2 linked regions of the Allochromatium vinosum DSM 180 genome follow. The protein of the gene in region 2 binds, or shares a complex with, the protein of the main gene of each other region. Links are inferred from orthologs where the notes say so. Each region holds a gene or a part of one and is shown on either strand. Other genes may lie near its edges. The genes, in order: dapF and ALVIN_RS00595.

Evidence for each region.
Region 1: the proteins of ALVIN_RS00595 (region 2) and dapF are in contact, whole or in part, in a solved structure (PDB 5YGU), measured with the Escherichia coli proteins. The link is inferred for Allochromatium vinosum DSM 180 from one-to-one orthologs.

The regions. Positions count from the first base shown.
Region 1 is NC_013851.1:2,387,210-2,404,223, reverse strand. The notes cover bases 8,243-11,241. They hold dapF (diaminopimelate epimerase), read right to left. Parts: upstream 10,161-11,241; coding sequence 9,324-10,160; downstream 8,243-9,323. Other genes in these bases: lysA (diaminopimelate decarboxylase), read right to left, coding at 10,825-11,241; ALVIN_RS10410 (class I SAM-dependent methyltransferase), read right to left, coding at 10,157-10,828; ALVIN_RS10420 (DUF484 family protein), read right to left, coding at 8,618-9,319; xerC (tyrosine recombinase XerC), read right to left, coding at 8,243-8,604. Outside these bases: ALVIN_RS10470 (HMA2 domain-containing protein), read right to left, coding at 1-281; ALVIN_RS10465 (HMA2 domain-containing protein), read right to left, coding at 385-978; ALVIN_RS10460 (MBL fold metallo-hydrolase), read right to left, coding at 1,092-2,060; ALVIN_RS10455 (STAS domain-containing protein), read left to right, coding at 2,258-2,599; ALVIN_RS10450 (ATP-binding protein), read left to right, coding at 2,596-3,048; ALVIN_RS10445 (ABC transporter substrate-binding protein), read left to right, coding at 3,041-4,087; ALVIN_RS10440 (SpoIIE family protein phosphatase), read left to right, coding at 4,084-6,054; ALVIN_RS10435 (DUF2189 domain-containing protein), read left to right, coding at 6,170-6,958; ALVIN_RS10430 (sulfotransferase family 2 domain-containing protein), read right to left, coding at 6,961-7,620; more of xerC, read right to left, coding at 7,642-8,242; more of lysA, read right to left, coding at 11,242-12,096; LPS translocon maturation chaperone LptM, read right to left, coding at 12,121-12,318; ALVIN_RS10395 (phosphoglycerate dehydrogenase), read left to right, coding at 12,705-13,874; pheA (prephenate dehydratase), read left to right, coding at 13,895-14,998; hisC (histidinol-phosphate transaminase), read left to right, coding at 15,050-16,162; ALVIN_RS10380 (prephenate dehydrogenase), read left to right, coding at 16,159-17,014. UniProt on the Escherichia coli protein: Involved in the succinylase branch of the L-lysine biosynthesis and in the biosynthesis of the pentapeptide incorporated in the peptidoglycan moiety. Catalyzes the stereoinversion of LL-2,6-diaminopimelate (L,L-DAP) to meso-diaminopimelate (meso-DAP).
Region 2 is NC_013851.1:116,603-130,294, reverse strand. Bases 6,519-9,502 are described here. They hold ALVIN_RS00595 (RNA pyrophosphohydrolase), read right to left. Parts: upstream 8,293-9,502; coding sequence 7,744-8,292; downstream 6,519-7,743. Other genes in these bases: ALVIN_RS00585 (GNAT family N-acetyltransferase), read left to right, coding at 9,257-9,502; ALVIN_RS00590 (histidinol-phosphatase), read left to right, coding at 8,497-9,153; ptsP (phosphoenolpyruvate--protein phosphotransferase), read right to left, coding at 6,519-7,636. Also shown: rsmI (16S rRNA (cytidine(1402)-2'-O)-methyltransferase), read right to left, coding at 159-1,019; ALVIN_RS00620 (penicillin-binding protein activator), read left to right, coding at 1,067-2,929; ALVIN_RS00615 (YraN family protein), read left to right, coding at 2,926-3,303; ALVIN_RS00610 (BON domain-containing protein), read left to right, coding at 3,392-4,000; ALVIN_RS00605 (FAD-binding oxidoreductase), read left to right, coding at 3,993-5,378; more of ptsP, read right to left, coding at 5,375-6,518; more of ALVIN_RS00585, read left to right, coding at 9,503-10,018; ALVIN_RS00580 (lysophospholipid acyltransferase family protein), read left to right, coding at 10,045-10,878; ALVIN_RS00575 (glycosyltransferase family 4 protein), read left to right, coding at 10,882-12,111; ALVIN_RS00570 (phosphatase PAP2 family protein), read left to right, coding at 12,083-12,610. UniProt on the Escherichia coli protein: Master regulator of 5'-end-dependent mRNA decay.

The sequences.
Region 1 (17,014 bases), 2.3 Mb from region 2 along the record:
TTGCCGAACAGCGCGCCCGCCTTCGAAATCACCGCTTCGCTCGCCGACGACAGATTGACGCAACCCGTTTCCTTGAGCATCTCCAGCAGTCGATGATGATCCAGGCGCGCCGTATCGTAATGGATGACCAGACTGCCGGCGGCTTGGTTGAAACGGATCTGTTCGACGCCGTCGAGCGAGCGCAGCTGTTCCTGAATGGAATCGACCGTCCCAGGGCGACACCGGAACGCGGCTGAACGGACACGCAGACGACCGGGAATGTGATGGATCGAGTGATGCATGGAAACCTCGCTCGGGATGTGCCTGGATTATTTCTTAATGCGATGCGTTCTCATTTTAGATGCAAAAAGCGAGAATGCAAGCCCTAAATGCGAATGCGATCGATCAGCGCGCCTGGGGGCGTTGCGAAGTCGTCAGCTCATGCGTCCAGCAACGCCAGATATCGTTGAAGATCCAGCGCGCCAGGGCCAGTTTGAGCTGACACAGCCGGCAACTGGGCTGGCTGGGGCTGGACGTGGCCGCGCTCTGAAGCTCGACGGTGGGGCGCCATCGCCAGGCATCGATTTGGGGCAGCCAAGTGCGCCAGTTCGCTGTCCAGGCGGCGGGAGTCCGGGCCGGAACCATCCGGGTGGAGGGCGTTCGAGCGGACGTCTTGGTCGCCGGCCGTGCGGCCTTGGCCGCCTCGATCCGTGCCGGCCAGTACGAGACGACCGGCTGGAGCACGGGATCGAGGATCTCGCTCAATTCCGCCTGGGTCAGCCGCCCAGCGCGCCGATGCCAGACCACCAGACTGGCGCAGGCCGGATTCCAGCGCACACCGCGCACGCCCTCGACCTGCCCCAGTGCCCGCATCAGCCGTGCGCTCGAAAATGGATCCTCTCGCAATCCGGGCAGATGCAGCCGAATCCGTCCGGGGATCTGGTGGCGGATCTCCAGTCGCACGGGCTGTAACTTCACTGTCTCGATATGGCTCGGCATGACCAGGGCACTCTCGAATCGTTGGATCGAAAAACCGTTGTTAAAGACGTTTATAGGAGATTCAGGATGAGATGTAAATAGTATTTAATATTATTTACATCTCAAAACCCGGATCACCCGGCCGCGTATTTCTCGCGCCGCTTGAGCCAGACTTCCAGTCCCTGTGCATTGAGTTCGGTATCGACGCTCAGCAGCTCCTGGATATGGTGGTCGTGCAGATCCACGCCATGCTCGCGTGCGCGCTGCATCAGATGTGCTGAGACCGATTCCTTGAGCCGCTGTTGCCGGCCGGTCCCGGGCCGTCCTTCCTCACGCCGTGCCAGTTCGGCCAGATCGCGGATGCTCTGGCGCAGCGCTTCGACGCGTTCGCTCGGGCGGTCGACACGGCCATAGTGGGTCAGATACATGGCCTGGGGATCATGCGCCATCAGCTTGTCGAGACTGGCGAGCCAAGCGTCGGGCTCGAAGGCGACCGGCGTGGTCGGCGCGAACAGCCAGGGACCGTTCGGCGTGTCGAACTCGCGATAGGCGATGCCGAAGGTGTCGCCGGTGAAGAAGCCCTGCGTCAGGCTGTCGAGGATGCAGCCGTGATGATTGGCGTGCCCTGGCGTGTCGATGAACGTCAGGGTGCGTCCGTTCAGGTCGAAGGTCTGTCCATCCGCGGCGACGATGACGCGCTCGGCCGGGATCGGCAGGGGGGCGCCGAAGTCGCGCTCGAAGTTCTCCTCGCCATAGACGACGCTGGAACCGGCGATCAGCTTGCTCGGGTCGATCAGATGCGGTGCGCCCTTGGGGTGGGCCACCAGGCGCGCATTGGGGCAGGCGGCCATCAGATGGCCCGAGGCGCCGGCATGGTCCAGATGCACATGGGTCGGCATCACATAGTCCACCTGCTCGGGCGTCAGACCGAGCGCGGCGATGGTCGCCAGCAGTGCCGGGGCCGCGTTGGCGGGGCCGGTGTCGACGAAGGCCAGACGCTCACCCGAGCGCACCAGATAGGCGGCGGCCAGACCGTGGCGATAGAGTCCGGTCTCGATGCAGTAGATGCCCTCGGCGAGCTCCTGGAAGTGCGGTTGTGACATGCTCGATGACTCCAACAGTGGATTGGAATGAAAAGTGGATATATGTCTGAAACGCGATGATTGTATCCTGGAGGCCGGGATCGGCGTGGTCGATGGTAGTCTAGAGACGCCGCTCGCCGTTGCAGCGAAACGCGCGGATCCGGTCCGCCGATCGCCGACGCGGATCATTCATTTGACGCTCAAAGGGGCTTTACACGATGGAGATCGAAATCACACTCCAGGACGGCATCCACGTCCTGAAAGTTTCCGGTCAGCTCGATGCGCTCAGTGGTGCCGACTACGAGCAGGGGGTCAATCGTCTCGTCGCCGAGGGTGCACGGCGACTGGTTCTGGATTTCGGCCCATTGGTCTATATCAGCAGCGCCGGACTGCGCGCGCTGCTGAACACGAGCAAGCCGCTGATGGCTCAGGGCGGGGCGCTGGTCTACGTCAATCTCCAGCCCAGTGTGCGCGAAGTCTTCGAGATGACGGGTCTGCTGTCACTGTTCAAGGTGTGCGACTCGTTGCCCGAGGCCATAACCCTGGTGCAAACCCCATGAACGCCGTGACCCGGCGTCTGCCGGCAACCGTCGACCAGCTGCCCGAGGCTCAGGCGTTCCTGAAGTCCTGGGTCGAGCAGGCCGGACTCGATCCGCGTCTTGGCGGACGGCTCGCCCTGGCGCTCGAAGAGGTGTTCGTCAATGTCTGTCACTATGCCTATCCGCCGGGTCAGCCGGGCGAGATCGAGCTGCGCATCGCGCCGAGCGCCGAGCGGTTCGTGCTCGATGTACTCGACGATGGACAGCCGTTCGATCCAGCCAATCTGCCGGAGCCGGATCTGGCCGCGACCCTGGAGCAGCGCACCGTCGGCGGTCTGGGCTGGTTCCTGGTGCGCCAGATGGTGACTGAACTGAGCTGTCGGCGCGAGCAGGGGCGCAATCTGGTCTCGCTGATCATGTGTCAACCCACGGACGAGGATGAGCGTGCTCCAGATACGGCGCGTGGTTGAGCGATGGTCTTGGTCTGGATGGGGCGTTCTGTCCGATCGGCTTGGGCGCTCGGCACGCTTCTGGGGTCTGGCGGCGCTGAGTCTGTTGATCGCGCCGCCGATCTGGGCCGAGGACGAGTCCGAATCCTCGGCGCCCGCTGCGACACGCACGCCGCTGCGTCTGATGCTCGCCTGGCAGCCGCAGGCCCAGTTCGCCGGCTATTATGTCGCGCAGGCGCACGGGTTCTATCGCGAGGCGGGGATTGAGGCCAGCCTCCTGAGCATGGGTCATGCGCGCTCACCACGCGCGGCCCTCGAAACGGGCGAGGTGGATCTGGCGGTGCTGTGGCTGTCGACCGCCATCGAGGCCCGCGCCGAGGGCGTGCCCCTGGTCAATGTCGCGCAACTGTTCCAACGCTCCTCGGTGGTACTGATCGCGCGCTCCAGTTCGAATGTGCACCGTCTGTCCGACATCAATGGTCGGCGTGTCGGGGTCTGGCGCAACGACCCGGCCCTGCCGATCGAGGCTCTGCTACGCACCCGGGGGCTGGAGGTCAAGCGCGTGCCGCAGTCGCAGACGGTCAATCTTTTCCTGCGCGGGGGAGTCGAGGCCATGTCGGGGATGCTGTACAACGAATATCATCTGCTGATCAATGCCGGCCTGGAACCGGAAGCGCTGACGGTGTTCCGGCTGTCCGAGTATGGGATCGATTTCCCCGAAGACGGACTCTATGCGCTCGAACAGACGCAGCGCGAAAAATCCGCTGCGATCACGGCCTTCGTGGCAGCCACCAGGCGTGGTTGGGAGCAGGCCTTTGCCGACCCGGAGGGCGCGCTTGATCTCGTGCTCCAGCACCAGCGCGCGGCGCGTGTGCCGGCCAATCGTATCCATCAGCGCTGGATGCTGGAACAGATCCACGCGGTCATGGGTGATCCGGGCGAGCACGGCTGGGACTGGCGACTGCACCCCGAGGATGTCGACCGGGTCGGTGAAGCCTTGCAGCACCTGGAGATGATCGATGCCATGCCGACCGATATCGAACGTCTCGGAGTCCAATGATGGCGCGTTTCTCTGGAATCGGTGCACGGCTGGTCCTCTCGGTGATGCTGTGCGTGGCCACTGTCCTCGGTGCCAGCCTGGGGCTGTATCACTATCAGGCGCGTGAGTTGCTGTTGCAGCGTTTGCAGGACAACGCCCACAACCGTTCGCTGGCCCTGGTGCAGCGCGTGGAGCGTGTCCTGATCTCGGTGCGGCGTGCGACCGAGACCCTGGCCAGCACGCTCGACTCGGTGCGTATTGGCGAAGACGACATCGTGCCCCTGCTGCGGCGTGCCCTGGAGATGAATCCCGAACTGTTCGGGATGGCCATGGGATTCGAGCCTGCGGTACTGGACCACCCCGATCGACGTCGCGCGCCCTATGTCTTCCGGCGCGATGGCCGGATCGAGTTGAGTTTTGCCCTGGAAGAGCAGGACTATCTGTTCTCGGACTGGTATCAGATCCCGCGTGAACTGGGGCGCGCCGAATGGAGTGAGCCTTACTACGAGCTGGGGGCCGGCAACACGCAGCTGATTGCGACCTTCTCTCTGCCCGTGACGCAGGCGACTTCGGATGGCGAGCGCCTGATCGGCATCCTGGCCGCCGACATCGCCCTCGACTGGCTCACGCACGAGCTGGCCGAATTCCGGGTGCTCCAGCATGGCTTCGCGGTCCTGATCTCACGCAATGGCGCCATTCTCAGCCACCCCAACACCGACTTCATCATGAACGAGAGCCTGTTCAGTCTGGCGGCGGCCCATGGGGATGAGGCCGACGCGCTGCGTCAACAGGCGCGAACCCTGATCGCCGGCGAGTCGGGGTTCATCCAGCACACCCCGCTGTTCGGCGTGATGGCGCACGTCCACTACGCCCCGATCGATTCGTCGGACTGGACGCTCGCCATCGTCTTCCCCGAAGACGAGCTGTTCGACGACATCAACCGTCTGACCCGCAATGCCGCGACCGTCGGCAGTCTGGGGCTGCTGGCCTCGCTGCTGGTCGTACTGCTGATCGCGCGCTCCATCAGTCGTCCGCTGTGCGCGCTCGCCGCTTCGACCGACCGCATCGCCAAGGGCGATTTCGCCGCACCGCTGCCCGAGGTGCGACGGCGCGACGAAGTGGGCGCGCTGACCGAGTCGTTCGCGTCCATGCGCACGGCGCTGCGCCAGCATATCGAGTGGCTCAAGACGACGACGGCGGCCAAGGAGCGCATCGAGAGCGAGCTGGCGATCGCGCGCGACATCCAGATGTCGATCCTGCCCAAGCTGTTTCCGCCGATCCCGAATCGGGACGAATTCGATCTGCGCGCGCTCATCGTGCCGGCACGCGAGGTCGGCGGCGACTTCTACGATTTCTTCCCGCTCGATGAACACCGGCTCTGCTTTCTGATCGCCGATGTCTCGGGCAAGGGTGTGCCGGCGGCGCTGTTCATGGCCGTCACCAAGACCCTGATCAAGTCGACCGCGCGCGACCGGCAGGGGCCGGCCGAGATCCTGACCCAGGTCAATGCCGAGCTGGCGGCCGACAATGCCAGCAATATGTTCGTCACCGTCTTCTGCGGCGTGCTCGACGCGCGCACCGGCGACCTGGAGTACGCCAATGCCGGGCACAACCCGCCGGTGCTGATCGGGACGGATGGCCGGCCTCAGTGGCTCAAGGGCGCGCCGCAATTGCTGCTCGGCATCATGGAGGGCGTGGTCTATCGGTCGGCCTCCCTGCGTCTGGCCCCCGGCGAGCGGCTGCTGCTCTATACCGACGGCGTCACCGAGGCCATGAACGCGCAGGATGAGTTCTATTCGGAAGCGCGTCTGCTCGACACGCTCGAATCCGAGCCACAGCCGGATCTGGTGGGCCTGCTCGCGATGCTGTTGGAGCGTGTCCAGTCCTTCGCCGGCGCGACGCCCCAGTCCGATGACATCACCCTGCTGGCGATCGAGTATCGCGGTCAGGGACCGATGGTTTCCAGTTCTTCGGCAGTCGACTGTTGAACCCGGCCCAAGTCGTCCCCATCAGGACAGGGCGCGCCTGGCCGGTGCTCGTCATGACACGCTTCGTTCCAGGGCGCGTTCGATAACGATTAGAACACTCTGGAGGAGCCTGCCAATGCCACACGTCATGACGGCCGATCACTTCGACGGCCAAGCGGGTCTGCGCGTCTCGACTATCGATTTCAGCCATCCCTGGGAATGGCTGCGCAAGGGCTGGGCCGATGTGCGCGCCGCACCCGGTTACAGCCTGACCTACGGCACCGGGATCGTGCTGATCAGTCTGCTGATCACCACGCTGATGATCCTCGGCGAGCTGACCTTTCTGGTGCCCTTTCTGATCGCCGGTTTCTTTCTGATGGCGCCGATGCTGTCGATCGGGCTCTATCAGATGAGTGCCCATCTGGAGCGGGGCGAGTCGCTGGAGTCCTGTCAGGCGCTGGAGGCCTTCAAGCGCAACCAGGGTCAGTTGGGCATGGTCTCGGCCTTTCTGTTCGTGACCCTGCAAGCCTGGCTGGTGGTCTCGCTGGTGCTGGTCGCGCTGTTGTTCGACGCCCCCTTTCCGACCCTCGACAACTTCCTGCCGGTGCTCTTCTTCTCGGGGGAACACCTGCTGCTCCTGATCGCGATCACGCTCGTCGGCGCCGGGTTTGCAGCCGTCGTCTTCGGGATCATGGCCATCACCGTGCCCTTGCTCACGGATCGACACGTCGACGCCCTGACCGCCATGCGCACCAGTGTGCGCGCCGTGACGCAAAATCCCGGCCCCATGCTGCTCTGGGCGGGGTTGATCGTGCTGATCGTCGGCGCCGGGCTGGCGACCTTCTACCTGGGCCTCTTCATCGCCATCCCGCTCGTGGGGCACGCCAGTTGGCATGCCTATCGCGATCTCGTGCCCAGTTCCTGAGATCAGGGATCGAAGCGGTAATCGAGCATCCGGATGTCGCGCGCGAAATGGCGCGCGACCAACTCGGCGGTTTCGTCGCTGTAATAGCTGCGGTAGTCGCGTTTCCGATCCCGAGCCTGACGTTCGTGGGGCAGGGCGGGAGCACGGATGCCGATGCGGTCGCAGACGGTCGCAAAATCCTCGTTCAGACGCTCGTAGCGCCCGATGAAGTCGACGACCACCGTGCCGCTGAGATCGATCAGATAGTCGGTCTGGAGCGTGATCGAGGTATCGATGTGATACTGATAGGGCCGCTCCGGATCGAGCTTCCAGCGCAGAAAATCCTCGAAGGTCTCGTGTCCGCCGAGATACTGCGGCCGTTCGCGCCGGATGTGATGGAAGGAACTCACCTGGAGATCCCAGGGATTGCGCACGAAGGCGAATTTGAACAGGCTGTCGAAATATTCCCTGGGCAGCAACTCCTTGGCCGCGACCACCTTGGCGTGACGCGGCAGCTTGGCGGCGATCCGGTGCCCGCTCAGATGGCTGAAGCGGCTGCACAGGAACATCGGGTAGTACCAGGGGTCGCGCCAGCGTAGCCCTTCGAGCGCGGCGCGCACACTGGTGCCGCCGGTCTTGGCGATATGGACGAACAGGAAGCGGTATTTGGGTGACAGGAGCATGGTGTGGGATCGTCGCGTTGATCAGGGCCGTTCGTCTGGCTTCGAGGCTTTCTTGCGTGCACGCGGATGGGCCTGATCGTAGACCTGAGCCAGATGCTGGAAGTCGAGATGGGTATAGATCTGCGTCGTACCGATGTCGGTATGGCCCAGCAGTTCCTGCACGGCGCGCAGATCGCCGGAGGACTCCAGCAGATGGCTCGCGAAGCTGTGTCTGAGCAGATGCGGGTGCAGATGTCGGCTGGCGCCCCGTTCGACCGCCCAGCGTGCGAGCCGCTTCTCGACCGTGCGTGGATGGATGCGCCCGCCGCGCAGACTGACGAACAGCGCCCGCTCGTCTCGATCGGCCAGTGCCGAACGCACCGCCAGCCAGCGTTCGATCGCCTCGCGTGCCTTCCGACCGACCGGAACGCGCCGGCTCTTCGACCCCTTGCCGATCACGCCCAGTTCGCCTTCAGACATATCGATATCGCCCAGGTCGATGCTCACCAGCTCGGCCAGACGCAGACCCGAGGAATAGAACAGCTCGACCATAGCCGTGTCGCGGATCATGAGCGGATCTTCGTCCACCGGATCGAGCAGGGCGCCGAGCTGATCGGCGTCGAAGGTGTGCGGGAGCTTGCGCGGACTCTTGGGCGCGCGGAGGCCGACGGCCGGATTGGCCACGGCCTGGTTCTCGCGCAACAGCCAGCGGTAGAACCCGCGCAGGCTGGAGAGTTCGCGCTGAAGCGTCTTGCCCGAGACGCCCTGGCGATGGCGCCAGGCGGTATAGCGCCGGATGCCGGCCTCGTCGAGCGATGCGATCGGCTCCGCGCCCGGCTCGCCCTGATCGGCGAGCCAGACGGCGATCTGGTTCAGGTCGTGCCGGTAGGCGCGAACCGTATGCTCGGACAGCTGCCGCTCATGCGCCAGATGCGCGAGGAAACGCTCGATCCGGGGCGTGTCGATCGAGGTCGGCGCGGCGGGGGCGTCCAGGCGTTTGGGCATGGTCGGACGCGGATCAGTGCGGCTCGCAGTTGCCGAGATGGACGGTCCTGAGCTTCTGGCTGATGATCTCCCCGAGTCGGTTCAGGAAGTCGGTGCCCATCTCGGGGCTGAAGCGGGTGGCGTCCGCACTGCCGATGGCGATGATGCCGGACTGGCCGTCGGCGTGGATCGGAACGATGGCCGCCGAATGGATGCCTGTGCCGCCCTCGCCGAAGAGCGCCACGGCCCGCTCGGAACTCAGGGGGCCGCAGAGCGCGTTGCGGCGGTCGATGAAGTCGGCGAACGCATTGGCCACCGGATCGTGCGGCCGGCTTTCGAGAGTGGCGCGCGCGAAGAGCTTGAACGCCAGCGCCTCGGCGTGGAACTCGCGCAGCAGGGTCTCGCGCAACAGGTGACAGAGATGCTCGGGATCCTTGACCACCATGAGTTGCAGGATCAGGCCATGCAGCCGGATCGCCAGGGCTTCGTTCCGGCGCGCGCGCGCGATGAGATGGACGAGCCGGTTGCGCTCGGTCGCGAGCTGACGGCGCAGGAGGCGGACCTGATACTCGATCAGCGACACCGCGCCCTGGATGCCGTGCGGCACCTCGATGGCGCTCAGCACCTCGGGGTGACGGGCGAGGAAGTCCGGATGGGCCATGAGATAGTCGACGACCTGTCGCTCCGGGTCGAGGGCCTCGTCCAGGCTGTGTTCGGCCTGATGCATCACGCGCATCCCCTCATCGTTCGATCTCGCCTTCGAAGACGTTGACGGCCGGTCCCGTCATCCAGACAGGATGCCCCGGACCGCGCCACTCGATCACCAGCTCGCCGCCGGGCAGCGCGACCCGCACCCGCTCGTCGAGCCGTCCGCGCCGGCGTCCGCTGACCACGGCGGCACAGGCGCCGGTGCCGCAAGCGAGCGTCTCGCCCGCGCCGCGCTCGTGCACCCGCAGCCGGATCGCGTTCGGCCCGAGGATCTGCATGAACCCGGCGTTCACCCGGCGCGGGAAGTCCGGATGGTGCTCGATCAGCGGCCCGAGCGTGGCGACCGGCGCCGACTCGACGTCGTCGACGATCAGGACCGCGTGCGGATTGCCCATGGAGAGCGCGCCGATGGTCAGCGTCCGGTCCTCGATCTCCAGCGGATAGGTCGCGTCCGCTGTCTCGGTCTCGACCGAGAACGGAATACGCGCTGGTGTGAACGCGGGCGCACCCATGTCGACCCGCACCTGACCATCCGGCTCCAGATAGAGCCGGATCGCGCCGGCCGCCGTGCCGACCGGGATCTCGTCCTTGTCGGTCAGCCCCTGGTCGCGGACGAAGCGCGCGAAGCAGCGCGCTCCATTGCCGCACTGCTCGACCTCGGAGCCGTCGGCGTTGAAGATGCGATAGTGGAAATCGGTCTCGGGCAGACGCGGCGGCTCGACCAGCAGGATCTGATCGCAGCCGATGCCGAAGCGCCGATCGGCCAGGAGTCGCGCGAATCCGGCATCTAGGTCGACCCGCTGGCGCACGCCGTCGAAGACGACGAAGTCGTTGCCCAGCCCCTGCATCTTGGTGAAGCGCAGTCTCATGTCGGCAGGAACCCCATGACGGCGAGATGCCGATCGCTGACCACAGCGACCTCCAGACTGTCCAGACCGGCGGCAGCAAGCTGCGCGCTCACCTCGGCCGGCTCGAAGGCGGCATAGAGCGAGTTGCGGAAATCGGTGCGCAGGATCTCGGATTCGTCGGCGACATAGCTCTCGACCAGCGCCTCGACCCAGCCGGGCGAGGCCGGGCGCATCAGGTCCATGATCAGCACGGGCGCGCCGGGCTTGGCCGTCTCGCGCACCGTCCGCCACAGCACGGCCGGGTCGGGCAGGTGGTGCAGCAGGCTGTTGGAGATCACCAGATCGTACTGCCCGCGTGCCAGCTGCTCGGACGGGATGACGTCATGCAGTAGTCGGACGCGCGCGGCGATCTCGGGCTGGGCATCGAGCGCTTGCCGGGCCAGCTCCAGCATCGGACGCGAGCCGTCGAGCGCGTCACAGGTCGCGCCCGGATAGGCGCGCAGAAAGCGGATCACGATATCCGCCGGTCCGCACCCGAGATCGAGCGCCGTGGCGCCCGCGAGCGGTCCGGGCGCCAGTCGGCGCAACAGCTCGATGAAGAGCGTGTTGGAGGCGTTGAAATCGGCCTCGGCATAGGCGAGCGCCTGGGCCTCGCCATCCATCAATTCGGGTTCGGGACGACGTTTCATGCGGCGGCGTCGGGCGTCTCGGACGGCAGCAACTGCTCGCCCGCGTAGAGATCGGCGACCTGCTCGCGCGCGCGCACCAGATAGGCCCGGTCGCCGTCGACCATGACCTCGGCGGCGCGCGGACGGCTGTTGTAGTTGGAGCTCATGGTGAAGCCATAGGCCCCGGCGCCGCGCACCGCGACCAGATCGCCTTCTTCGAGCGCCAGGGTGCGGTCCTTGCCGAGAAAGTCTCCCGTCTCGCACACCGGGCCGACCAGATCGTAACGGCTCGGATCGGCGTCGGTCTCCTGAACAACGCGCACGATCTCGTGACCAGCCTGATAGAGCGCCGGACGCAGCAGGTCGTTCATGGCCGCATCGAGGATGGCGAAATGCTTGTGCGGCCCGTGCTTGAGATACTCGACCTGCGTCAGCAGCACACCGGCATTGCCGACGATGGCGCGTCCCGGCTCCAGGATCACTTCATACGGACGATCGGCCAGCAGATGGCTCATGGCGGCGGCATAGGCGGCCGGTTCCGGCGGATGCTCCTCACGATAACGGATGCCGAGTCCGCCGCCGAGATCCAGATGCTCGATGGCGATCCCCGAGGCGCACAGCCGGTCGGCCAGCGCCAGCACCCGCCCGAGCGCGTCGATGAAGGGCGCCAGATCCGTCAACTGCGAGCCGATGTGACAGTCGATGCCGACGACCTTCAGGTTCGGCATCGCGGCAGCCAGCGCATAGACCGACTCGGCCTCCTGGATGTCGATGCCGAACTTGTTCTCCTTCAGGCCGGTGGAGATGTAGTGATGGGTCTGGGGATCGACGTCCGGGTTGACGCGCAGCGACACCGGCGCCCGGACCCCGAGTTCACCGGCGATCCGGTCGATCCGGGTCAGCTCGGACTCGGACTCGACGTTGAAGCAGCGGATGCCGACCTCCAGCGCGCGCCGGATCTCGTCGGCGCGCTTGCCCACGCCCGAGAAGACGACCCTGGCCGGATCGCCGCCGGCGGCCAGCACCCGCTCCAGCTCGCCGACCGAAACGATGTCGAAGCCGGAACCCAGCCGCGCGAGCACGTTCAGGACCGCGAGGTTGGAGTTGGACTTGACCGAGAAGCAGATCAGGTGCGGATGATCGCGAAAGGCGCGCTCGAAGGCGCGCCAGTGGCGTTCGAGCGTGGCGCGCGAATAGACGTAGCAGGGCGTGCCGAAGCGCTCGGCGATCTCGGTGAGCGGCACCTCCTCGGCGTGGAGGAGTCCGTCGCGGTCATTGAAGTGATCCATGCGGCGTGGGGGGTATCTGAGTATTTAGGGTTGAGCGTCACCCGTCCCGGACTCCAGCGGCGCTGGCGGTGGGGTCGGGACATCGGCGCCGGACGGCACGGCGGACGTGGAGACCGGTTCGGGCAGGTAGAGATCACCCTTCTGACCGCAGGCCCCGAGCATGGCGAGCGTGCCCAGCAGGACGACGATGACGATGAAGAGATTGTTCGCCCAGCAGCGCATGACCGGTTCCGATCCGTTAAAGCGTGGTTTGTCCGTGCGAGTATACCCGAACGCCCTGCGATGTTTCCGTTCGGAGCCGGAGCCATTCTAAATTTGCCGCCTCGCGGCTCTATGCTCCTTGGTCAAGTTCTCGAAAAACGGCGCCTGAGACTCAGGGAGCGGAAAATCAGGTAGCATGAGTCCCCCTTAGGAAGGGGCAAAACAGAGTAAACCATCGCGGCGATGGCGAGCGTTTCCCCGGGCCATACACGGCACTCCGGCAAAACGCTACACTCGGGCGCCGTGGGGGCGCAGGATGATGCGGTTCGTGCCTCACCGCATACTGAAATTGCAGCTGTTGATCCGAGGCGCTTCGAGATTCACCACAGAGGTTCGAGTCGACGCACATGTTCAAAATCCAGACGCTCAACAACATCTCGGTGGTCGGCCTGGAGCGCCTGCCGCGCGAGCGCTACGAGATCGCCTCCGAGATCGCCCATCCCGACGCCATCCTGGTACGCTCGGCCAAGATGCACGACCTGCCGATCCCCGAGTCGGTCAAGGCCATCGGGCGCGCGGGCGCCGGCACCAACAATGTGCCCGTGGCCGAGATGACCAAGCGCGGCGTGGCCGTCTTCAACGCACCGGGCGCCAATGCCAATGCGGTCAAGGAACTGGTGCTCGCCGGGATGCTGATGTCGGCGCGCAACATCGCTCAGGCCTGGCAGTTCGCCCGTGAACTCCAGGGTGACGATGCGGCCATCAACGAGGCGGTCGAAGCCGGCAAGAAACGCTTCGCCGGCTTCGAGCTGCCGGGGCGCACGCTCGGCGTCGTCGGTCTGGGCGCGATCGGCGTCAAGGTGGCCAACGCCGCGCGCGCGCTCGGGATGCACGTCATCGGCTATGACCCGACCATCACCGTGCAGCGCGCCTGGCAATTGGCCAGCGACGTCAAGCAGGCCCTGAGCATCGACGATCTGCTCGCGCGGTCGGACTTCGTGACCTTCCATGTGCCGCTCACCGATCAGACGCGCCACATGATCAATGCCGAGCGGATCCGTATCCTGCCCAAGGGCGCGGTGCTGCTGAACTTCTCGCGTCAGGGCATCCTCGACGACGAGGCCGTGATCGCGGCGCTCGACTCGGGTCAGCTCTACGCCTATTGCTGCGACTTCCCGAGCAACCGGCTCAAGGATCATCCGCGCGTCGTCACTCTGCCGCACCTGGGCGCCTCGACCCGCGAGGCCGAGGACAACTGCGCCATCATGGTCGCCGATCAGATCCGCGACTATCTGGAGGACGGCAACGTCACCAACTCGGTCAACTTCCCCGACATCGTGCTGCCACGCACCGAGGGGCAGCGTCTGGCCATCGTCAACAGCAACGTGCCCAACATGCTCGGTCAGATCTCGACCGATCTGGCCGCCGCCGGGCTGAACATCATCGACATGCTCAACCGCTCGCGCGGCGACGTGGCCGTGACCCTGGTCGATGTCGACAAGCCCTGTCCGGAGGACACGCTCGCGCTGATCCGGTCCATCGACGGCGTGCTTTCCGTGCGCTGTCTCGGCGGTTGAGGCCGGGGAGGATAGACGCCATGAGCGAAAGCGCCAACCAGGAACAGCAGGCACTGGCGGCAGTGCGTGACCGCATCGACGCCATCGACCTGGAGATCCTGCAACTGATCAGCGAGCGCGCGCGCTGCGCCCAGCAGGTCGCGCACATCAAGACCGGATCGCAGAGCGAGTCGGTGCAGTTCTACCGTCCCGAGCGCGAGGTCGCCGTCCTGCGCCGGATCAAGGACGCCAATCCGGGGCCGCTCGACGGCGAGGAGGTCGCGCGCCTGTTCCGCGAGATCATGTCGGCCTGTCTGGCCCTGGAGCGTCCGCTCAATGCCGCCTTCCTGGGGCCGGAGGGCACCTTCACCCAGGCGGCGGCGATCAAGCATTTCGGCCATTCGGTCGTCACGCAGGCCATGCCCACCATCGACGAGATCTTTCGCGAGGTCGAGTCCGGGGCCTGTGACTTCGGCGTGGTGCCGGTCGAGAACTCGACCGAGGGTGTGGTCAGCCATACGCTCGATCTGTTCATGAACTCGCCGCTGATGATCACCGGCGAGGTCAGTCTGCGCGTCCATCAGCATCTGTTGACCAAGGCCGCGGATCTCGCCAGTATCCGGCGGGTCTATTCGCACCAGCAGTCGCTGGCCCAGTGTCGCGAATGGCTCGACCGTCATCTGCCCATCGCCGAGCGTCTGCCGGTCGGCAGCAATGCCGAGGCGGCGCGTCTGGTGGCCTCAGATCCGGAAGCCGCCGCCGTCGCCGGTCTCCAGGCCGCCGAGATCTACGGACTCAGGGTGCTTGCCGAGCGTATCGAGGACGAGCCGAGCAACACCACGCGCTTCCTGGTCATCGGCAAGCAGGACTCGCCGCCGAGCGGACAGGACAAGACCAGTCTGCTGCTCTCGTGCAAGAATCAATCGGGCGGTCTGCACAGTCTGCTCGCACCGCTGGCCGTGCACGGCATCAGCATGACCCGCATCGAGTCGCGCCCGTCGCGTCGCGGCATCTGGGACTATGTGTTCTTCGTCGACATCCTCGGCCATCGACAAGACCCCAAGGTCGCCTATGCCCTGCAGAATCTCGAACAGGATGCGCTGCTGTTCAAGGTGCTGGGTTCCTATCCGGTCGCCGTGCTCTGAGGGCCGCGCGCGTCGTCATCGCTATTGAACGTATTGTTGGATACATCCGTCATGAGTCAAACCGAAAATCCCTTCCTGTCACTGGCCGCTCCCTGGATCGCCGGACTCACGCCCTATGTGCCCGGTAAGCCGGTCTCCGAGCTGGAACGCGAGCTGGGCATCAGCGATTCGGTCAAACTGGCCTCGAACGAGAACCCATTGGGTCCGGGGCCGCGCGCGCGCGAGGCCATGGCCGCCGTGCTCGCCGAGCTGGGCCGCTATCCCGATGGCGGCGGATTCGAGCTGCGTCGTGCACTGGCCGAGTATCATGGCCTTTCGCCCACGGCGGTGACGATCGGCAATGGCTCCAACGATGTGCTGGACCTGATCGCGCGCGTCTTTCTGCACCCTGGGGCCGAGTCGGTGTTCTCCGAGCACGCCTTCGCCGTCTATCCGATCGCCATCCAGTCGGTCGGTGCAACCGCGCGCGTGGCCAAGGCCCGTGATTACGGCCACGACCTGGACGCCATGGCGCGGCTGGTCAACGACCGGACCCGCGTGGTCTGGATCGCCAATCCCAACAACCCGACCGGCACCTGGCTGGCCGCCGAACCGCTCAAGTCGTTCATCGGCTCGCTGCCCAAGACCTGCATCGTGGTGGTCGACGAAGCCTATACCGAGTACGTCGCCGAGCCGGACTTCCCGGATGCGACCCACTGGGTCGAGACCTTCCCCAACCTGATCGTCACCCGGACCTTCTCCAAGGCCCATGGTCTGGCGGCGCTGCGCGTGGGCTATGCGCTCAGCGATCCCCGTGTCGCCGATCTGCTCAACCGGGTGCGCCAGCCGTTCAACGTCAATGCCCTGGCCCAGGCGGCGGCGATCGCGGCGATCAACGACCGCGAGCATGTGCGCGCCTCGGTCGAGCTGAACCGCGCCGGGATGAAGCAACTGACCGGCGCCTTCGAGCGGCTCGGACTCACCTACATCCCCTCGGTGGGCAACTTCGTCACCGTCGACTGCGGACGCCCGGCCGCCCCCATCAACGAGGCCCTGCTGCGCCGTGGCGTCATCGTGCGCCCGGTCGGCAACTACGGGATGCCGAACCATCTGCGCATCAGCGTCGGGCTGGAGTCCGAGAACGCGCGCTTCATCGCCGCCTTCGAGGACGTGCTGGCGTCATGATCGAACGGCTCGCGATCATCGGGGTTGGACTGATCGGCGGTTCGCTGGCGCGTGCGCTACGGGCGGCCGGCGCCGTCGGCGAGATCGTCGGTTGCGGGCGTTCGCTGGGCAATCTGGAACGCGCGCTCGAACTGGGCGTGGTCGACCGTATCACCCAGAACCCGGCCGAAGCAGTGCGCGAGGCCGACATGGTGTTCCTGGCCGTGCCGCTCGGCGCCATGCGCGGGGCGCTGGCGGCCATGCGCGACAGCTTGCGGCCCGAGGCCATCGTCACCGATGGGGGCAGCGTCAAATGCAGCGTGGTCGAGGACGCGCGCGCGGTCTTCGGCTGCGTGCCGCCGCGACTGGTGCCGGGACACCCGATCGCCGGTACCGAGCACAGCGGGGTGGAGGCGTCCTTCGCCGAACTCTACCGGGATCGCCGCGTGATCCTGACCCCCTTGGCCGAGACCGACCCCGAGGCCGTGGCGCGGGTCACGGCCATGTGGGAGACCTGCGGAGCCGAGATCACGGCGATGTCGGTCGCCCACCACGACGAAGTGCTCGCGGCAACGAGCCACCTGCCGCACATGCTCGCCTTCGGGCTGGTCGATGCGCTGGCACGGATGCGCGAGAACGACGAGATCTTCCGCTATGCCGCCGGCGGCTTTCGCGACTTCACCCGCATCGCCTCCAGCAGTCCGGTCATGTGGCGCGACATCTGTCTGGCCAATCGCGAGGCGCTCAGTGCGATGCTGGCGCGCTTCGGCGTCGAGATGACGGATCTGGCCGAGAGCATCCGCCGCGCCGATGGCGAGCATCTGCTCGAAATCTTCAGCCGCGCCAAGGCCGCGCGCGATCGCTATGTCGATC
Region 2 (13,692 bases):
CCAGGTGTTACCTGGCACCCTGCCCGATGGAGCCCGGACTTTCCTCCCCTTCCGAATGGAAAGAGCGACTGCCTGGCCAACTCCTTAGCGCGCCATCTTAACAAAGTACATCGAGATCTGTCGCGCCCCGTTCACCGCCGCTCGGTCGGGCCGGTCAGTCAGCGGGACTCGCTGCCGAGTCCCAGCTCCAGACCCAGGCGGTAGAGCGCGTTCTTCTTGGCGCCGGTCAGGCGGGCGGCTAGGGCGGCGGCCTGACTCAGTGGCATGGATTCACCGAGGAGGCGCAGCACGCGGATGGATTCGTTGTGCGTGGCATCGGTCTCTGAGTCCGGACAGCCCTCGACCAGGATCACCATCTCACCGAGCCGCTGCTCCGGGTCGGACTCTAGGCGCGCGATGAGCGTACCGGCCGAGCCGAGCAGAAAGGTTTCGAATTGCTTGGTCAGCTCGCGCGCAATGACGAGGCGTCGCCCGTCGCCCAGGACGGCCTGCAAGTCGCGCAGCGTATCCAGCGCCCGTTTGGCGCTCTCGTAGAGGACGAGTGTCCCCGGCTCGCGGGCGACCGCCTCGATCCAGGCACGGCGTCGCGCCTGGGTGCGGGGCGGAAAACCGAGGAAGAGGAAGCGGTCGCTCGGCAGCCCGGAGGCCGAGAGCGCGCAGATGGCCGCGCTCGCGCCTGGAATGGGCACGACGGTCAGCCCGCGCTCGCGTGCCGCGGCGACCAGGGTGTAGCCGGGATCGCTGATCAGCGGCGTGCCGGCGTCCGAGACCAGGGCCAGATTCTGCCCCGACTCCAGCGCCTCCAGCAGACGCGGCGTGAGTTCGGACTCGTTGTGATCGTGATAAGCGATCAGCTCGGCCGAGATGCCGCAATACGCCAGCAGACGCCGCGTCTCGCGTGTATCCTCGGCCGCGATGGCATCGACCTCGGCCAGCACCCGGCGCGCGCGCTCACTGAGATCACCGAGATTGCCGATCGGCGTGGCCACCACGTATAGTACCCCGGCCTGTTGTCGCATCTTCCGCCCCTCCGGCAGACTCTCACAAAGAATACGGACACGGAATCATGCCCAAGAATCGCCTCGACCGTGCGGTTTTTTTCTCGCGTAGACGGCTCGGACCGCTGCTCGTTGTCTCGGCCCTGTCGGGCTGTGCCGTCCAACCGCTCCAGGACCCATCCAGCCTGCTCACGAGCGTCCCCGCCGCTGAACTGAGCCGCGCCTCCACCCTGGAGGCTCAGGGCCGAGTCGACGAGGCCGCCCGGCTCTACCTGGAGTCGGCGACCCGTGCCCAACCTCCGGCCGGGGCCGAACTCAGACTCAAGGCCGCCCAAGCCTATCTGGCCGGCGGCCGGACCGGCCAGGCTCGCGAGACACTCGCCGGCCTCGCGTCGGCCGAACTCATTGGCGGCCAACTGGAACGATCGCGGCTGCTCGAATCCGAGCTCGACCTGGCGGCGGGACAGCCCAAGGCCGCCATCGCCAAGCTGAAGCGGTTGCCCGCCCTCGCCAAACCGCTTGCGATCCGACGCCTCGGCCTGCTCGCCGCAGCGCAACGCCTCGACAACGATCCGATCGCCTCGGCCGAGTCGCTGGCTGAACTCGACGCCCGACTCGACGGACAGGCGCGCGTGACCAATCAGGTCTCACTGGTCGCGACACTGGCCCTGACCGGCGAGGACGACCTGCTGCAGCTCACCCGCGCCGGGCGCGGCGCCATGAAGGGCTGGGCCGAGATCGCCCAGCTCGTGCGACGTCATGGCGCCGATCCTCGGCGGTTGGACGACGCCTATCGTCAATGGCGCCAGCGCCGGACGAGCCATCCGGCGCTCCCCGAGCTGGCACGCGCCTATACCGGCAACGGATCGAGCGGATACGCGAATGGTCAGCGTGTGACCGTGATGCTGCCCAGCGGCGGGCGTTTCGCGGCGGCCGCCAAGGCCGTGCGCGACGGGATCCAGGCCGCCAGCCGCCTGGATCCGGGCGATCGGCGTCCGTCACTGGACTTCGCCGACAGCACCAACGCCGGCCGGGTGCGCACGTTACATGCCGCCGCCATCACGCGCGGTGCCGACGCCGTGATCGGACCGCTCGAAAAACCGGCCGTCGACGCACTGATCGAGGCCAGGACGGCCCAGGTTCCCACGCTGGCACTGAACGAATCCACCGAGGCCGAGCGTCGCGCCCTGAACCTGTTCCAATTCGCGCTCTCGCCCGAGAACGAGGCCGCGGAGGCGGCGAACAAGGGATTCGCCCTGGGCGCCAGACGCGCGCTCGTGCTCCATCCGAACGATGCCTGGGGTCAGCGTCTGGCGAATGCCTTCAGTGCGCAGTGGCGCGCTCAGGGCGGAACCCTGGCCGGTCAGGCCGGCTTCGATCCGAGCAGTTCGAATTACGACACGACCCTGGGCCGACTCATGAATGGCCAGAGAGCCGACCTGCTGTTCCTGGTCGCCACAGCCGAGATGGCGCGCAAGATCCATCCCCAGATTCAGACGGTCGCAACCAAACCCTCGATCGTCATCTCGACCTCCCATGTCTATTCGGGTCGCTTCGATGCCGCCGCCGACAAGGCGCTGGTCGGACTCTATTTCGTCGATATCCCCTGGATGCTCGATCTCGGTGGCGAGGGGCCGCTGGCACGTCGCACGGTCATGGGCCAGACGGCCAGTGCCTCGGGTCCGCTCGCCCGACTCTATGCCATGGGCCTGGATGCCTATCGGCTGACACCGCATCTGACCGAGCTGGCGGCCAATCCCGGTGCCTACTTCCCCGGCCAGACCGGCGGTCTGGCCATCGATCCCCTGGGCCGGATCACCCGTCAACTGGCGCTCGGACGCTTCACCGAGAACGGACCACGCCTGGCCAATGGCGTGGAACCTTCGAGCGAGACGCGCGTCGAACCCACCCGCACCCTTGGTCCCGAATGAGCACCAGCCCCCGCAGCGGCCGATCGCGCCCGGATACGCGCGCGATCGGTGAGGCCAAGGAGCGTCTCGCCGAGTCGTTCCTGATCGCTCAGGGGCTGAGGCTAGTCGCGCGCAATCAGCGCTCCCGCTTCGGCGAGATCGACTTGGTGATGCGCGATGAGGCCATCCTGGTGTTCGTCGAGGTCCGCTACCGGCGTTCGACCCGCTTCGGCACCCCGGCAGCGACCGTAGATGCACGCAAACAGCAGCGCCTGATCCTGGCCGCCCGACACTATCTGCATCGCCACCCGACCCAACTGGCCTGCCGGTTCGATGTCGTGGCCATCAGCGCCGAGGACGACATCCAGTGGATCCGGCAGGCTTTTACGCTCTAGACTGGTCCGCTCGTCACCCGATCCAAGCCCGAACGACGGCCATCGGCGCCTCGTGCATCGGTCATCAACGCCCTTCATTCCAATCGCAATGAACAGAACGTACCCGAAGCTGATCACCCTGACGAGCGCCATGCTCGCGTTCGCGCTCTCGGCGGCTGGATGCGCGCCCCTGGTCGTGGGCGGCGCGGCAGTCGCCGGCGCCTCGGCCATCCACGATCGTCGCCCCGCCCAAGCGCTCCTGGACGATCGACAGATCGAGTTTGCCGCCACCCAGGCGATCTTCCAGGACCGCGACCTCAGTCGCGGCGCGCGCCTCGTCGTCACCAGCTACAACCGCACTGTCCTGATCACCGGACAGGCCGAATCGGCGGAACTCGCGCGGCGCGCCAGCAATCGCATCAGCCGACTGCACAAGGTCGCGCGCGTGATCGACGAAGTCCGCGTTGGGCCGCGCATCGGGATGAGCCGTCAGTCGGAGGATGCCTATATCGCCTCGCGCGCCAAACTGGAGCTGGCCGGCATCGGGTTGCCCGATTTCGATCCGACCCGCGTCAAGATCGTGGTCGAGGATGGAGACCTCTATCTGCTCGGGCTGGTCACGCCGCGCGAGGCCGATCTCGCCGCCGAGCGCGTGCGCTATGTACCGGGCGTGCGCAAGGTGGTCAAACTCTTCGAATACTGGACGCCCAATGCCTGAACTCACCGCTGGACTGCGCGCCGAACTGGCGCGAATCGCCGGCTCCGGCGCCCTGCTGACCGATCCGGCCGACTGCTGGCCCTACGGCTATGACAACAGCCGCCGTCAGGCGCTGCCCCAGGCGGTCGTCTTCGCACGCGACGAGGATCAGATCGCCGCCCTGGTCCGGCTCTGCGCCGAGGCCGGGCTGCCGCTGATCGCCCGCGGCCTCGGCACGGGCACCACGGGGGCGACGGTGCCCGATCGCGGCGGCGTCGTGCTCTCGTTCGAACGCATGGATCAAATAAAGCGCATCGAACCCGGCGACCGGCTGGCGGTGGTCGAGCCTGGCGTGACCAACGCGCGGTTGCAGCAGGCCATCGCGGCTGAGGGCTTTTTCTGGCCGCCTGACCCGACCAGTGCGCCCACCTGCACCATCGGCGGCAATCTGGCCTACAACTCGGCCGGTCCGCGCGCGGTCAAGTACGGCACGCCGCGCGAGAACACGCTGGGTCTGCGCGCGGTGAGCGGCACGGGCGAGGTCTTCCATACCGGAGTGCTCACCACCAAGGGCGTGGTCGGCTACGACCTGACGCGGCTCATCATCGGCTCAGAGGGCACGCTCGCGCTCGTCACCGAGGCCACGCTCAAACTCACCCCGCTCCCCGAGGCCAAGCGCACCCTGCGCGCGACCTATGCCGACATCCACAGCGCCGCGCTCGCCGTCTCGGCCATCATGGCCCAGCCGGTCACGCCCTGCGCGCTGGAGATCATGGACGGCTCGGCGATCGAGATGGTCAGCCGCTATTCCGAACTCGACCTGCCGGACGGGGCCGGGGCATTGCTGATGATCGAGGTCGATGGACCGGCGGCCTGTATCCAGGAAGCGCAGCGCGCGGTCGGTGAGGCGGCGCGTGTCGCCGGTCTGCTGGAACTGCGGCTCGCCGAAACGGCGGATGAGGTCGCCGCGCTCTGGAAGACGCGCAAGGCGCTCTCCCCGGCCCTGCGTCACATCGCGCCGAAGAAGATCAACGAGGACGTGGTGGTGCCTGTCTCGCACATGGGCGCGTTCATCGATGGACTGGAGCAGCTCGCCCGCGAGACCGGCATCCGGATCGTCAATTTCGGCCATGCCGGCAACGGCAACATCCATGTCAATCTGCTGATCGATCCGGACGACGCCGAAGAGGTCGCGCGCGCGGCGCACTGTCTGGACGCGGTCTTCGCCCTGGTTCTGCGACTGGGCGGGACGCTCTCGGGCGAGCACGGCGTGGGACTGGAAAAGCGCGATTTCGTCGACCGTGAACTCGACCCGGTCGCGCTGCGGCTCATGCACGCCATCAAGGCACAGTTCGACCCGGCGGGCATCCTCAATCCCGGCAAATCGCTGCCCGGCTAACGGCCCGGTCGCACCAGACCGCCCAGACCGACGGTCTCCAGCGCGTCGAGCAGCAGTCGGCGCACCGAGCCGGCATCCTCGCATTGCAGGGCGACCTTGAGCACCTCGCGCGCCCGCGCTCGGCTGATGCTGCGGATGACCTTCTTGACCCGCAGCAGACTGCCGGCTCCCATGCTGAGGCTGTGCACCCCCATCCCCAGCAGCAGGAAGGTCGCCAGCGGGTCGCCGGCCATCTCGCCGCAGACGCTGACCTCCTTGCCGTGGAGTCGCGCCCCGGTCAGGATCTGGAGCAGCGCGCGCAGCACCGCCGGGTGATATTCGTTGTAGAGCTTGGCCACATGCGGATTGTTGCGATCGACGGCCAGTAGATATTGCGTGAGATCGTTCGTCCCCACCGACAGGAAATCGACCCGGCGCGCCAGGGCCTCGGCCTGATAGACGGCCGCCGGCACCTCGATCATGACGCCGACCGGCGGCATCCGCACCTGATAGCCTTCCTCCAGCAGCTCGTTGTGCGCACGCTGGATCAGGAGCAAGGCATCGTCGACCTCGCCGACGGTGCTGACCATGGGCAGCAGCAGTTGCAGGTTGTCGAGTCCGATGGACGCGCGCAGCACCGCGCGCACCTGGCTCAGGAAGATCTCGGGATGGTCGAGCGTGATGCGGATGCCACGCCAGCCCAGGAAGGGATTGGCCTCCTGCATCGGAAAGTACGGCAACGGCTTGTCACCGCCGATGTCGAGCGTGCGGATCGTCACCGGACGTGGCGCGAACAGCTCCAGTACATGCCGATAGTTGGCCATCTGCGCCGCCTCGCTCGGAAAGCTGTCGCGCACGATGAAGGGCAGCTCAGTGCGGTAGAGACCGACGCCGGCCGATTCCTCGATGCCGAGCGGACGGCTCTCGGACACCAGACCGGTGTTGAGATAGAGCGGAATCACATAGCCGTCGGTGGTCTCGGCCGGCAGATGGCTCAGGGCTTGCAGCTCGCTGGTCAGGGCCGCGTCATCATCGGCCAGACGCTGGTACTCCGAACGCACGGCCGGCCCAGGCGAGACATAGACACGCCCGCGATAGCCGTCGACCACCATCTCGCGGCCCTCGACGCGCCCCACCGGCAGATCCGATACACCCATGGCTGCCGGGACGCCCATCCCACGCGCCAGAATTCCCACATGGGACGACCCGGAACCCGAGGTCGAGACGACGCCGGCCAGCTTCTCGCGCGGCACGTCGGCGATCTGCATGGCGCTGATCTCATCGCCCACCAGAATCGTGCACGGCGGATACTGAATCGGCGCACTGGCCCGGTTCTGCAAGTGCATCAGGATGCAGCGCCCCAGATCGCGCACGTCCGTGGCCCGTTCGCGCAGATAGGCGTCGTCCATGGCGTCGAACACCCGCGCATGTTCGGCGATGGTCTCGCGCAGCGCGCCGGGCGCCCAGTTGCCGGCGCGAATCCGCGACAGGGTGCCATCGATCAGGGTGTCGCTCTCCAGCATCAGCCGCCAGGCGTCGAACAGGGCCATGTCCTCGACGCGCAGATGGACCTGCGTGCGGCTGGCGAAGCGGTCGAGATCCTCGGCGACCTCGCGCACGGCGCGGCGGAACTCCTCGGCCTCGGCCTCCAGATCCTCAGGGCGGCGATCGGGCACGGCATCCAGGTCGGCGGGCGGATAGACCACAACCGCCTGCCCGAGACCGATACCCGGCGAGGCGGCCAGCCCCGGCAGGAAGCGCTGCGGGATGCCGTCGTCCTGCAAGCGCGCCAGCTCGCCACTGGTGCGGGCAAAGGTGATGGCCCCGGCCAGTTGCGAGGCCAGGGTCATCACGAAGGTCACTTCGTCCTCGCCGAAATGACGCCGCCGGCGCTGACGCAGCACCAGGACACCGAGCACCTTACGGTTCTGGATGATGGGCGCACCGAGAAAGCCGTGATAACGCTCCTCGCCGGTGTCGATGATGCACTCGTAGCGCGGATGATTGGCCGCGTCGTCGAGGTTGATCGGCTCGGCACGCTCGCTCACCAGTCCGATCAGCCCGCGTCCGAGTTCGAGCCGCACACGCCCCACGGCGTCCTTGCGCAACCCCTCTGTGGCCTGCAGGACGTGACGATGGTTGTCGTAGTCGTTGAGATAGACTGAGCAGACGTCCGCTCCGACGGCCTGCTTGACGCGCTGGACGATGATGGAGAGCGCCTGCTCGAGATCGCGGGCATTGTTGACCTCCTGAACGATGCGCCTGAGTGATTCGAGCATGCTGGGCGAGTTGAGCAGACCTGGGGCGGATGGGATCGCGGACGAATGGGTGCCTGACTGCATGCGGATCTAGGCCACTGTCTCAGCCCTGGCACGGCGCAAGGCGTTCATGGATATCCCTGGCGCAGCAACCTGGAGGGGCTGGCATAGACATGCCGGCGATCCGGCACGCCTTCCGGATAGAGGGTCGGCGCCAGCTCTTCGAGCGCCTGCTGATAGACATGGCGCTTGAAATACACGACTTCGTAGAGCGGCTGCCAATATCTGACCCAACGCCAGGCGTCGAACTCGGGTTTGTCGGTGCGATCGAGGCAGAAGGCTTCTTCGCCGCAATTGACCCGCAGCATGAACCAGACCTGTTTCTGGCCAATGCAGATCGGACCCGGCCCGCAGTAACGGTGCCGGATGTAACGCTTAGGAAGGTGATAACGCAGCCAACCGCGTGTGCTGCCCAGGATCGTGACCTGCTGCTCACAGAGCCCGACCTCCTCCTCCAGTTCGCGGAACATGGCCTGCTCGGGCGTCTCGTCGGGGTTGATCCCACCTTGTGGAAACTGCCAGGCATTCTGGCCGACGCGGCGCCCCCAGAATAGGCGACGGTCCCGATTGCTCAGGATGATGCCGACATTGGGTCTGAAGCCGTCGTGGTCGATCAAGGATGGGTCTCTCCCTGGCTGGTCGCTGGCTCATTCTTCCATAGAGCAGTCGTTTCCGGCAAGCCGGCGCATGTATAAGCGATTTCCAATCAAGAGCTTGGTTGTACGCACTTGAAACCTGCGCGCCGATCCCGGAGTATCGCACTCACAGGCGCAAGATCCGCGCCAGACTTCCCTTCAATCTTTCAGACTGGAATCAAGCGCGTGCCACTCGCTATCTTCGATCTCGACAACACACTCCTGGACGGTGACTCGGACTATCTCTGGGGCTGCTATCTCGCCCGGCATGGACTGGTGGACAGTGCGGAGTACGCGCGCGAGAACGAGCGATTCTACCGCGAATATCAGGACGGTACCCTGGATATCCAGGAGTTCCTGCGTTTCTCACTGCGTCCGTTGCGCGAGCACCCGCGTGAGCGCCTAGAGGCATTGCGCGCGCGCTTCCTCGAAGAGCAGATCGAGCCGATCATGACCCCGGCGGCACGCGCACTCGTCGAACGGCACCAGTCCGCTGGCGATACCCTGCTCATCATCACCGCGACCAACGCCTTCGTCACCGCGCCCATCGCCGAACGCTTCGGCGTACCGCACCTGATCGCGACCCTGCCCGCCGAGCGTGACGGCGTCTATACCGGCGAGGTCGAGGGCGTGCCCTCCTTTCGCGAAGGCAAGGTCGAGCGGCTCGAACACTGGCTCGCCGAGCAGGGGCTGGATCTGGCGGGCAGTTGCTTCTACAGCGACTCGCACAACGATCTGCCGCTGCTGGAGCGGGTCGAGCGCCCGATCGCCGTCAACCCGGACGCCCAGTTGCGCGCCACAGCCGAGACACGCGGCTGGCCGATCCTGTCGCTGCGGGCCTGAACGCGCAGCCGCCTTCACCGAGCTGTCATCCGCCCCACATCAGGCCGCAACACTCGCCGCCTAAGATAACCCTCCAGGCATTCTTCACCTGTGAGGGCATTCGATGGTCGCTTCGGCTTCCGCGTCGCTCGCCAAGCGCGGCGAGCGTCTCTATGTCGAGATCGCAACGTCCGAATCCGAGGTCCGCGAGGCGCAGGCACTGCGCTATCAGGTCTTCGGCGAGGAGATGGGCGCACGGCTCAAGGGTGAGCCCGGCTACGATCACGATACGTTCGACGACCATTGTCAGCACCTCCTGGTTCGCGATTCGCGCACTGGACGTGTCGTTGGTTGCACTCGTCTGCTGACCGACGCGAGCGCCGCGCGCATCGGTGGCTTCTATTCAGAGAGCGAGTTCGAGCTGGACGCCATCAAACGGCTCGACGGACGCCTGCTGGAGGTCGGCCGCACCTGCATCGCGCCCGAGTTCAGACAGGGACCGGCGATCGCCGTGCTCTGGTCGGGGCTGGCCGGATTCGTCCAGCTCAACGGCTTCGACTATCTGTTCGGCTGTGCCAGCGTCCCGCTCGGCGAGGACGACATCCAGGCCGCCGCCATCATGAACCGACTGCGCCGTCAGGCATTGGCGCCCGAGGATCGACGCATCACACCGCGCGCTCCGCTGCTCACGACCCAGGTCGATGACGACGTCCTGGACGCGCCGCTGCCGCCGTTGCTGCGCGCCTACGTCCGCTTGGGCGCCAAGGCGTGCGGTGAACCCTGTCGTGACCCGGATTTCGGCGTAGCGGACGTGCTGATGCTGCTCGACATCGACGCCATGAGTCCGGCGTACTCACGCCACTTCCTCGACAGGCACGGTCTTTGAGTCAGGCTGAACGACGCTCGAGGATCATGATCACGCGAACACTCTGGAGAAGCTGGCGGGTCGGCGAGCATCTGGCGACCGGAACGCTGGTCGGCCTCTATGCCGTGTTCCAGGGTCGCGCACGACGGCAACCTGGCTGGCTGCCGCGCGCCGTACGCTGGTGGCATGGGCGGCTGGTACGCGCCCTGGAGGTCGAGGTCAGGATCGAGGGCCGGTTGGAAGCAGGCTGTCTGCTGGTCGGCAACCATGTCTCCTGGCTCGACATCCCCATTCTGGGCGCTCAGGGTGAGATCGGGTTTCTGGCCAAGTCGGACGTCCGGCGCTGGCCGCTGATCGGCTGGCTGGCCGGCTTTGCGGGTACTCGCTTCATCGAGCGCGGTGCGCATCAGGCGGAATCCGTGATCCATCGACTCCTGGCGGATCTGGCCTCGGAGCGCACGGTCATGATCTTTCCCGAAGGCACCACAACGGATGGCCGGACGCTGGGGCGTTTCCATCCGCGACTCTTCGCCATCGCCCAGCATCCCGAGGTTCGCGTACAGCCGGTCGCTATCCGTTACCGGCGTCGCGATACCCTCGCCCTCGATCAGTCCGTGCCCTATATCGGCGACGACAGTCTGATCGCCAATCTCAGCCGACTCGTCCGGCATCCGGGTCTGATCGCCTGTATCCATTTTCTGCCGTCCATGCAGGCTCTGGAAGGGGAATCACGCCGTGCACTCGCCGAGCGCGCCCGCGCGGCCATCCTCGAAACGCTCGACGTCTCGGAGACCGCGCCCGTCATGACCACCAGAGACGTGGCTGTATCCGTGCGCGACGAGGATGCAAGCCCCTGCTGGCTGGAGCCTGGAGCCGTATGAATCATGTCCAGTGAAACGCGGAGCACCGCTCAGTCCACAGGCGATCGGCTCAGAATCGCCATTGTCACCGAGACCTACCCCCCCGAGATCAACGGCGTGGCCAACACCATGCGTCATCTGGCCGAAGGCATGGTCGCGCGCGGACATGGCGTTCAGTTGATCCGGCCACGGCAACCGGCCGATCCGAGGCATCCCGAACAATCCGATCGGCTCGATCTGCATCTGGTGCCGGGCCTGCCGATCCCCGGCTATCGAGGTCTGAGGTTCGGGCTTCCGGTCTACTGGCGTCTGCGGCGTCTCTGGCACCGCCGCCCGGCCGATCTGGTCTATATCGCCACGCAGGGACCGCTCGGTCATGCCGCGCTCTCGGCGGCACAAGCGCTCAAGATTCCGACGATCACCGGTTTTCATACGCATTTCCAGCACTATAGCCGGCATTACGGACTGGGAGCCCTGACCCGTCAGATCGCCGAGACCCTGAGACACTTCCACAATCGCTCTGATGCCACGCTGGTTCCGACCGCCGAGTTGCGTGACAGTCTGGCCGCCGAAGGATTCGAGAACCTCCATGTCTTTGGGCGCGGAGTGGACGTCGATCAGTTCGCGCCCGACCGGCGCTCCGCTGAACTGCGCCGCTCCTGGGGCTGCGCGGAGGACGATCTGGTCGCCCTGTATGTAGGTCGGATTGCCGCAGAGAAGAATCTCGCCCTGGCGCTCGCTGGGTTTCGCGCCATTCAGCGTCAGTGTCCGAACGCACGTTTCGTGCTGGTCGGTGATGGCCCCGAACGCCCGCATCTGCAACAGGAGCACCCGGATCTGATCTTCGCCGGCGCGCGTGTCGGCGACGAGCTCGCCGCACACTATGCGTCGGGCGATCTCTTCCTGTTTCCGAGTCTCACCGAGACCTTCGGCAACGTCGTCACCGAGGCCATGGCTAGCGGTCTGCCTGTCATCGCCTTCGACTATGCAGCGGCGCACGCAAACGTCCAGCCTTGGGTCAATGGCGTGACCGTACCGGTCGATGCTCAGGAATCATTCATCGACATCTGTCTGGAGTGCGTCGGCGATCGGGAACGACTGCGACGAATGGGACTCGAAGCCAGGAAGCGCGCATTGGATATTGGCTGGGAGCGCGTTCTGGGGCGTGTCGAAGAACACCTGTTCGCCGTGATCCACAGAAAACGAGGTCAAGCGGAGTCCTGTCATGCAAGCCTGGCTACGACATCTGAATGAATTGGAAGTATCCGTCTGTCGCCTCTGGAGCCGTTCGGGGCAACGTCGCTGGATTCGATACCCCTTCGCGTTCATCAGCCGGCTGGGGGATGGGGTGTTCTGGTACAGCCTCATGGCTGCCCTGCCCCTCGTCTATGGATTGAAGGGTTTGCAAGCCAGTCTGCACATGCTGGCGACCGGCGGTATTGCGTTACTGCTCTACAAATCACTCAAAGGTGTGACTCGGCGGTCTCGTCCCTGCCATCATGCCAGCGACATCACGGCCCTCGTCCCGCCACTCGACCAATACAGCTTTCCTTCGGGTCACACGCTCCACGCTGTCGTCTTTTCGAGTGTCGCCATCTACTACTTTCCTGTACTGGCCTGGATACTGGTTCCTTTCACAGCGCTGATTGCGTTGTCTCGCATCATTCTCGGGCTGCATTATCCCAGTGACGTTCTGATGGCGACGTTGATTGGTCTAGGGCTGGCTTATGCGAGTCTCTCCGCCTTCATATGAGATTGGCGAACAGATCGAAAACGCGCAAAGCCAAAACCCCCGCCACGGTTAGGTGGAGGGGGTTTTGAGGGAATAGGGCCCTGGCGGTGCCCTAGGTTCGCATGGGGAGGCCCCACACTAGGATCGGCGAAGACCTGTTTCACGTCTGAGTTCGGGACGGGATCAGGTGGTTCCAAGTCTCTATGGCCGCCAGGGAAAGGGTGGGAGCGCCGGGTGTGTGGTCCGACGGTCCGCGAAACGGTGAGTGATCGTAAGGGTAACGCACTTGGGTGTTATATGGTCAAGCCGCACGGTCAATTAGTACGGGTTAGCTGCACGTGTTACCACGCTTCCACATCCCGCCTATCCACGTTGTGGTCTTCAACGGACCTTCAGGGGCATCGAGTGCCCAGGGAGATCTTATCTTGGGAGGGGCTTCCCGCTTAGATGCTTTCAGCGGTTATCCCGTCCGTACATAGCTACCCGGCAATGCCACTGGCGTGACAACCGGAACACCAGGGGTACGTCCACTCCGGTCCTCTCGTACTAGGAGCAGCTTCCCTCAAATCTCCAACGCCCACGGCAGATAGGGACCGAACTGTCTCACGACGTTCTAAACCCAGCTCGCGTACCACTTTAAATGGCGAACAGCCATACCCTTGGGACCGACTTCAGCCCCAGGATGTGATGAGCCGACATCGAGGTGCCAAACACCGCCGTCGATATGAACTCTTGGGCGGTATCAGCCTGTTATCCCCGGAGTACCTTTTATCCGTTGAGCGATGGCCCTTCCATACAGAACCACCGGATCACTATGACCTACTTTCGTACCTGCTCGACGTGTGAGTCTCGCAGTCAAGCACCCTTATGCCATTGCACTCAGAAGGTTGATTTCCGACCAACCTGAGGGTACCTTCGTGCTCCTCCGTTACACTTTGGGAGGAGACCGCCCCAGTCAAACTACCCACCATGCACGGTCCCTGACCCGGGTAACGGGTCGAGGTTAGAACGTCAAACAGACCAGGGTGGTATTTCAAGGATGGCTCCACGGCAACTGGCGTCACCGTTTCACAGCCTCCCACCTATCCTACACAAGTCGGTTC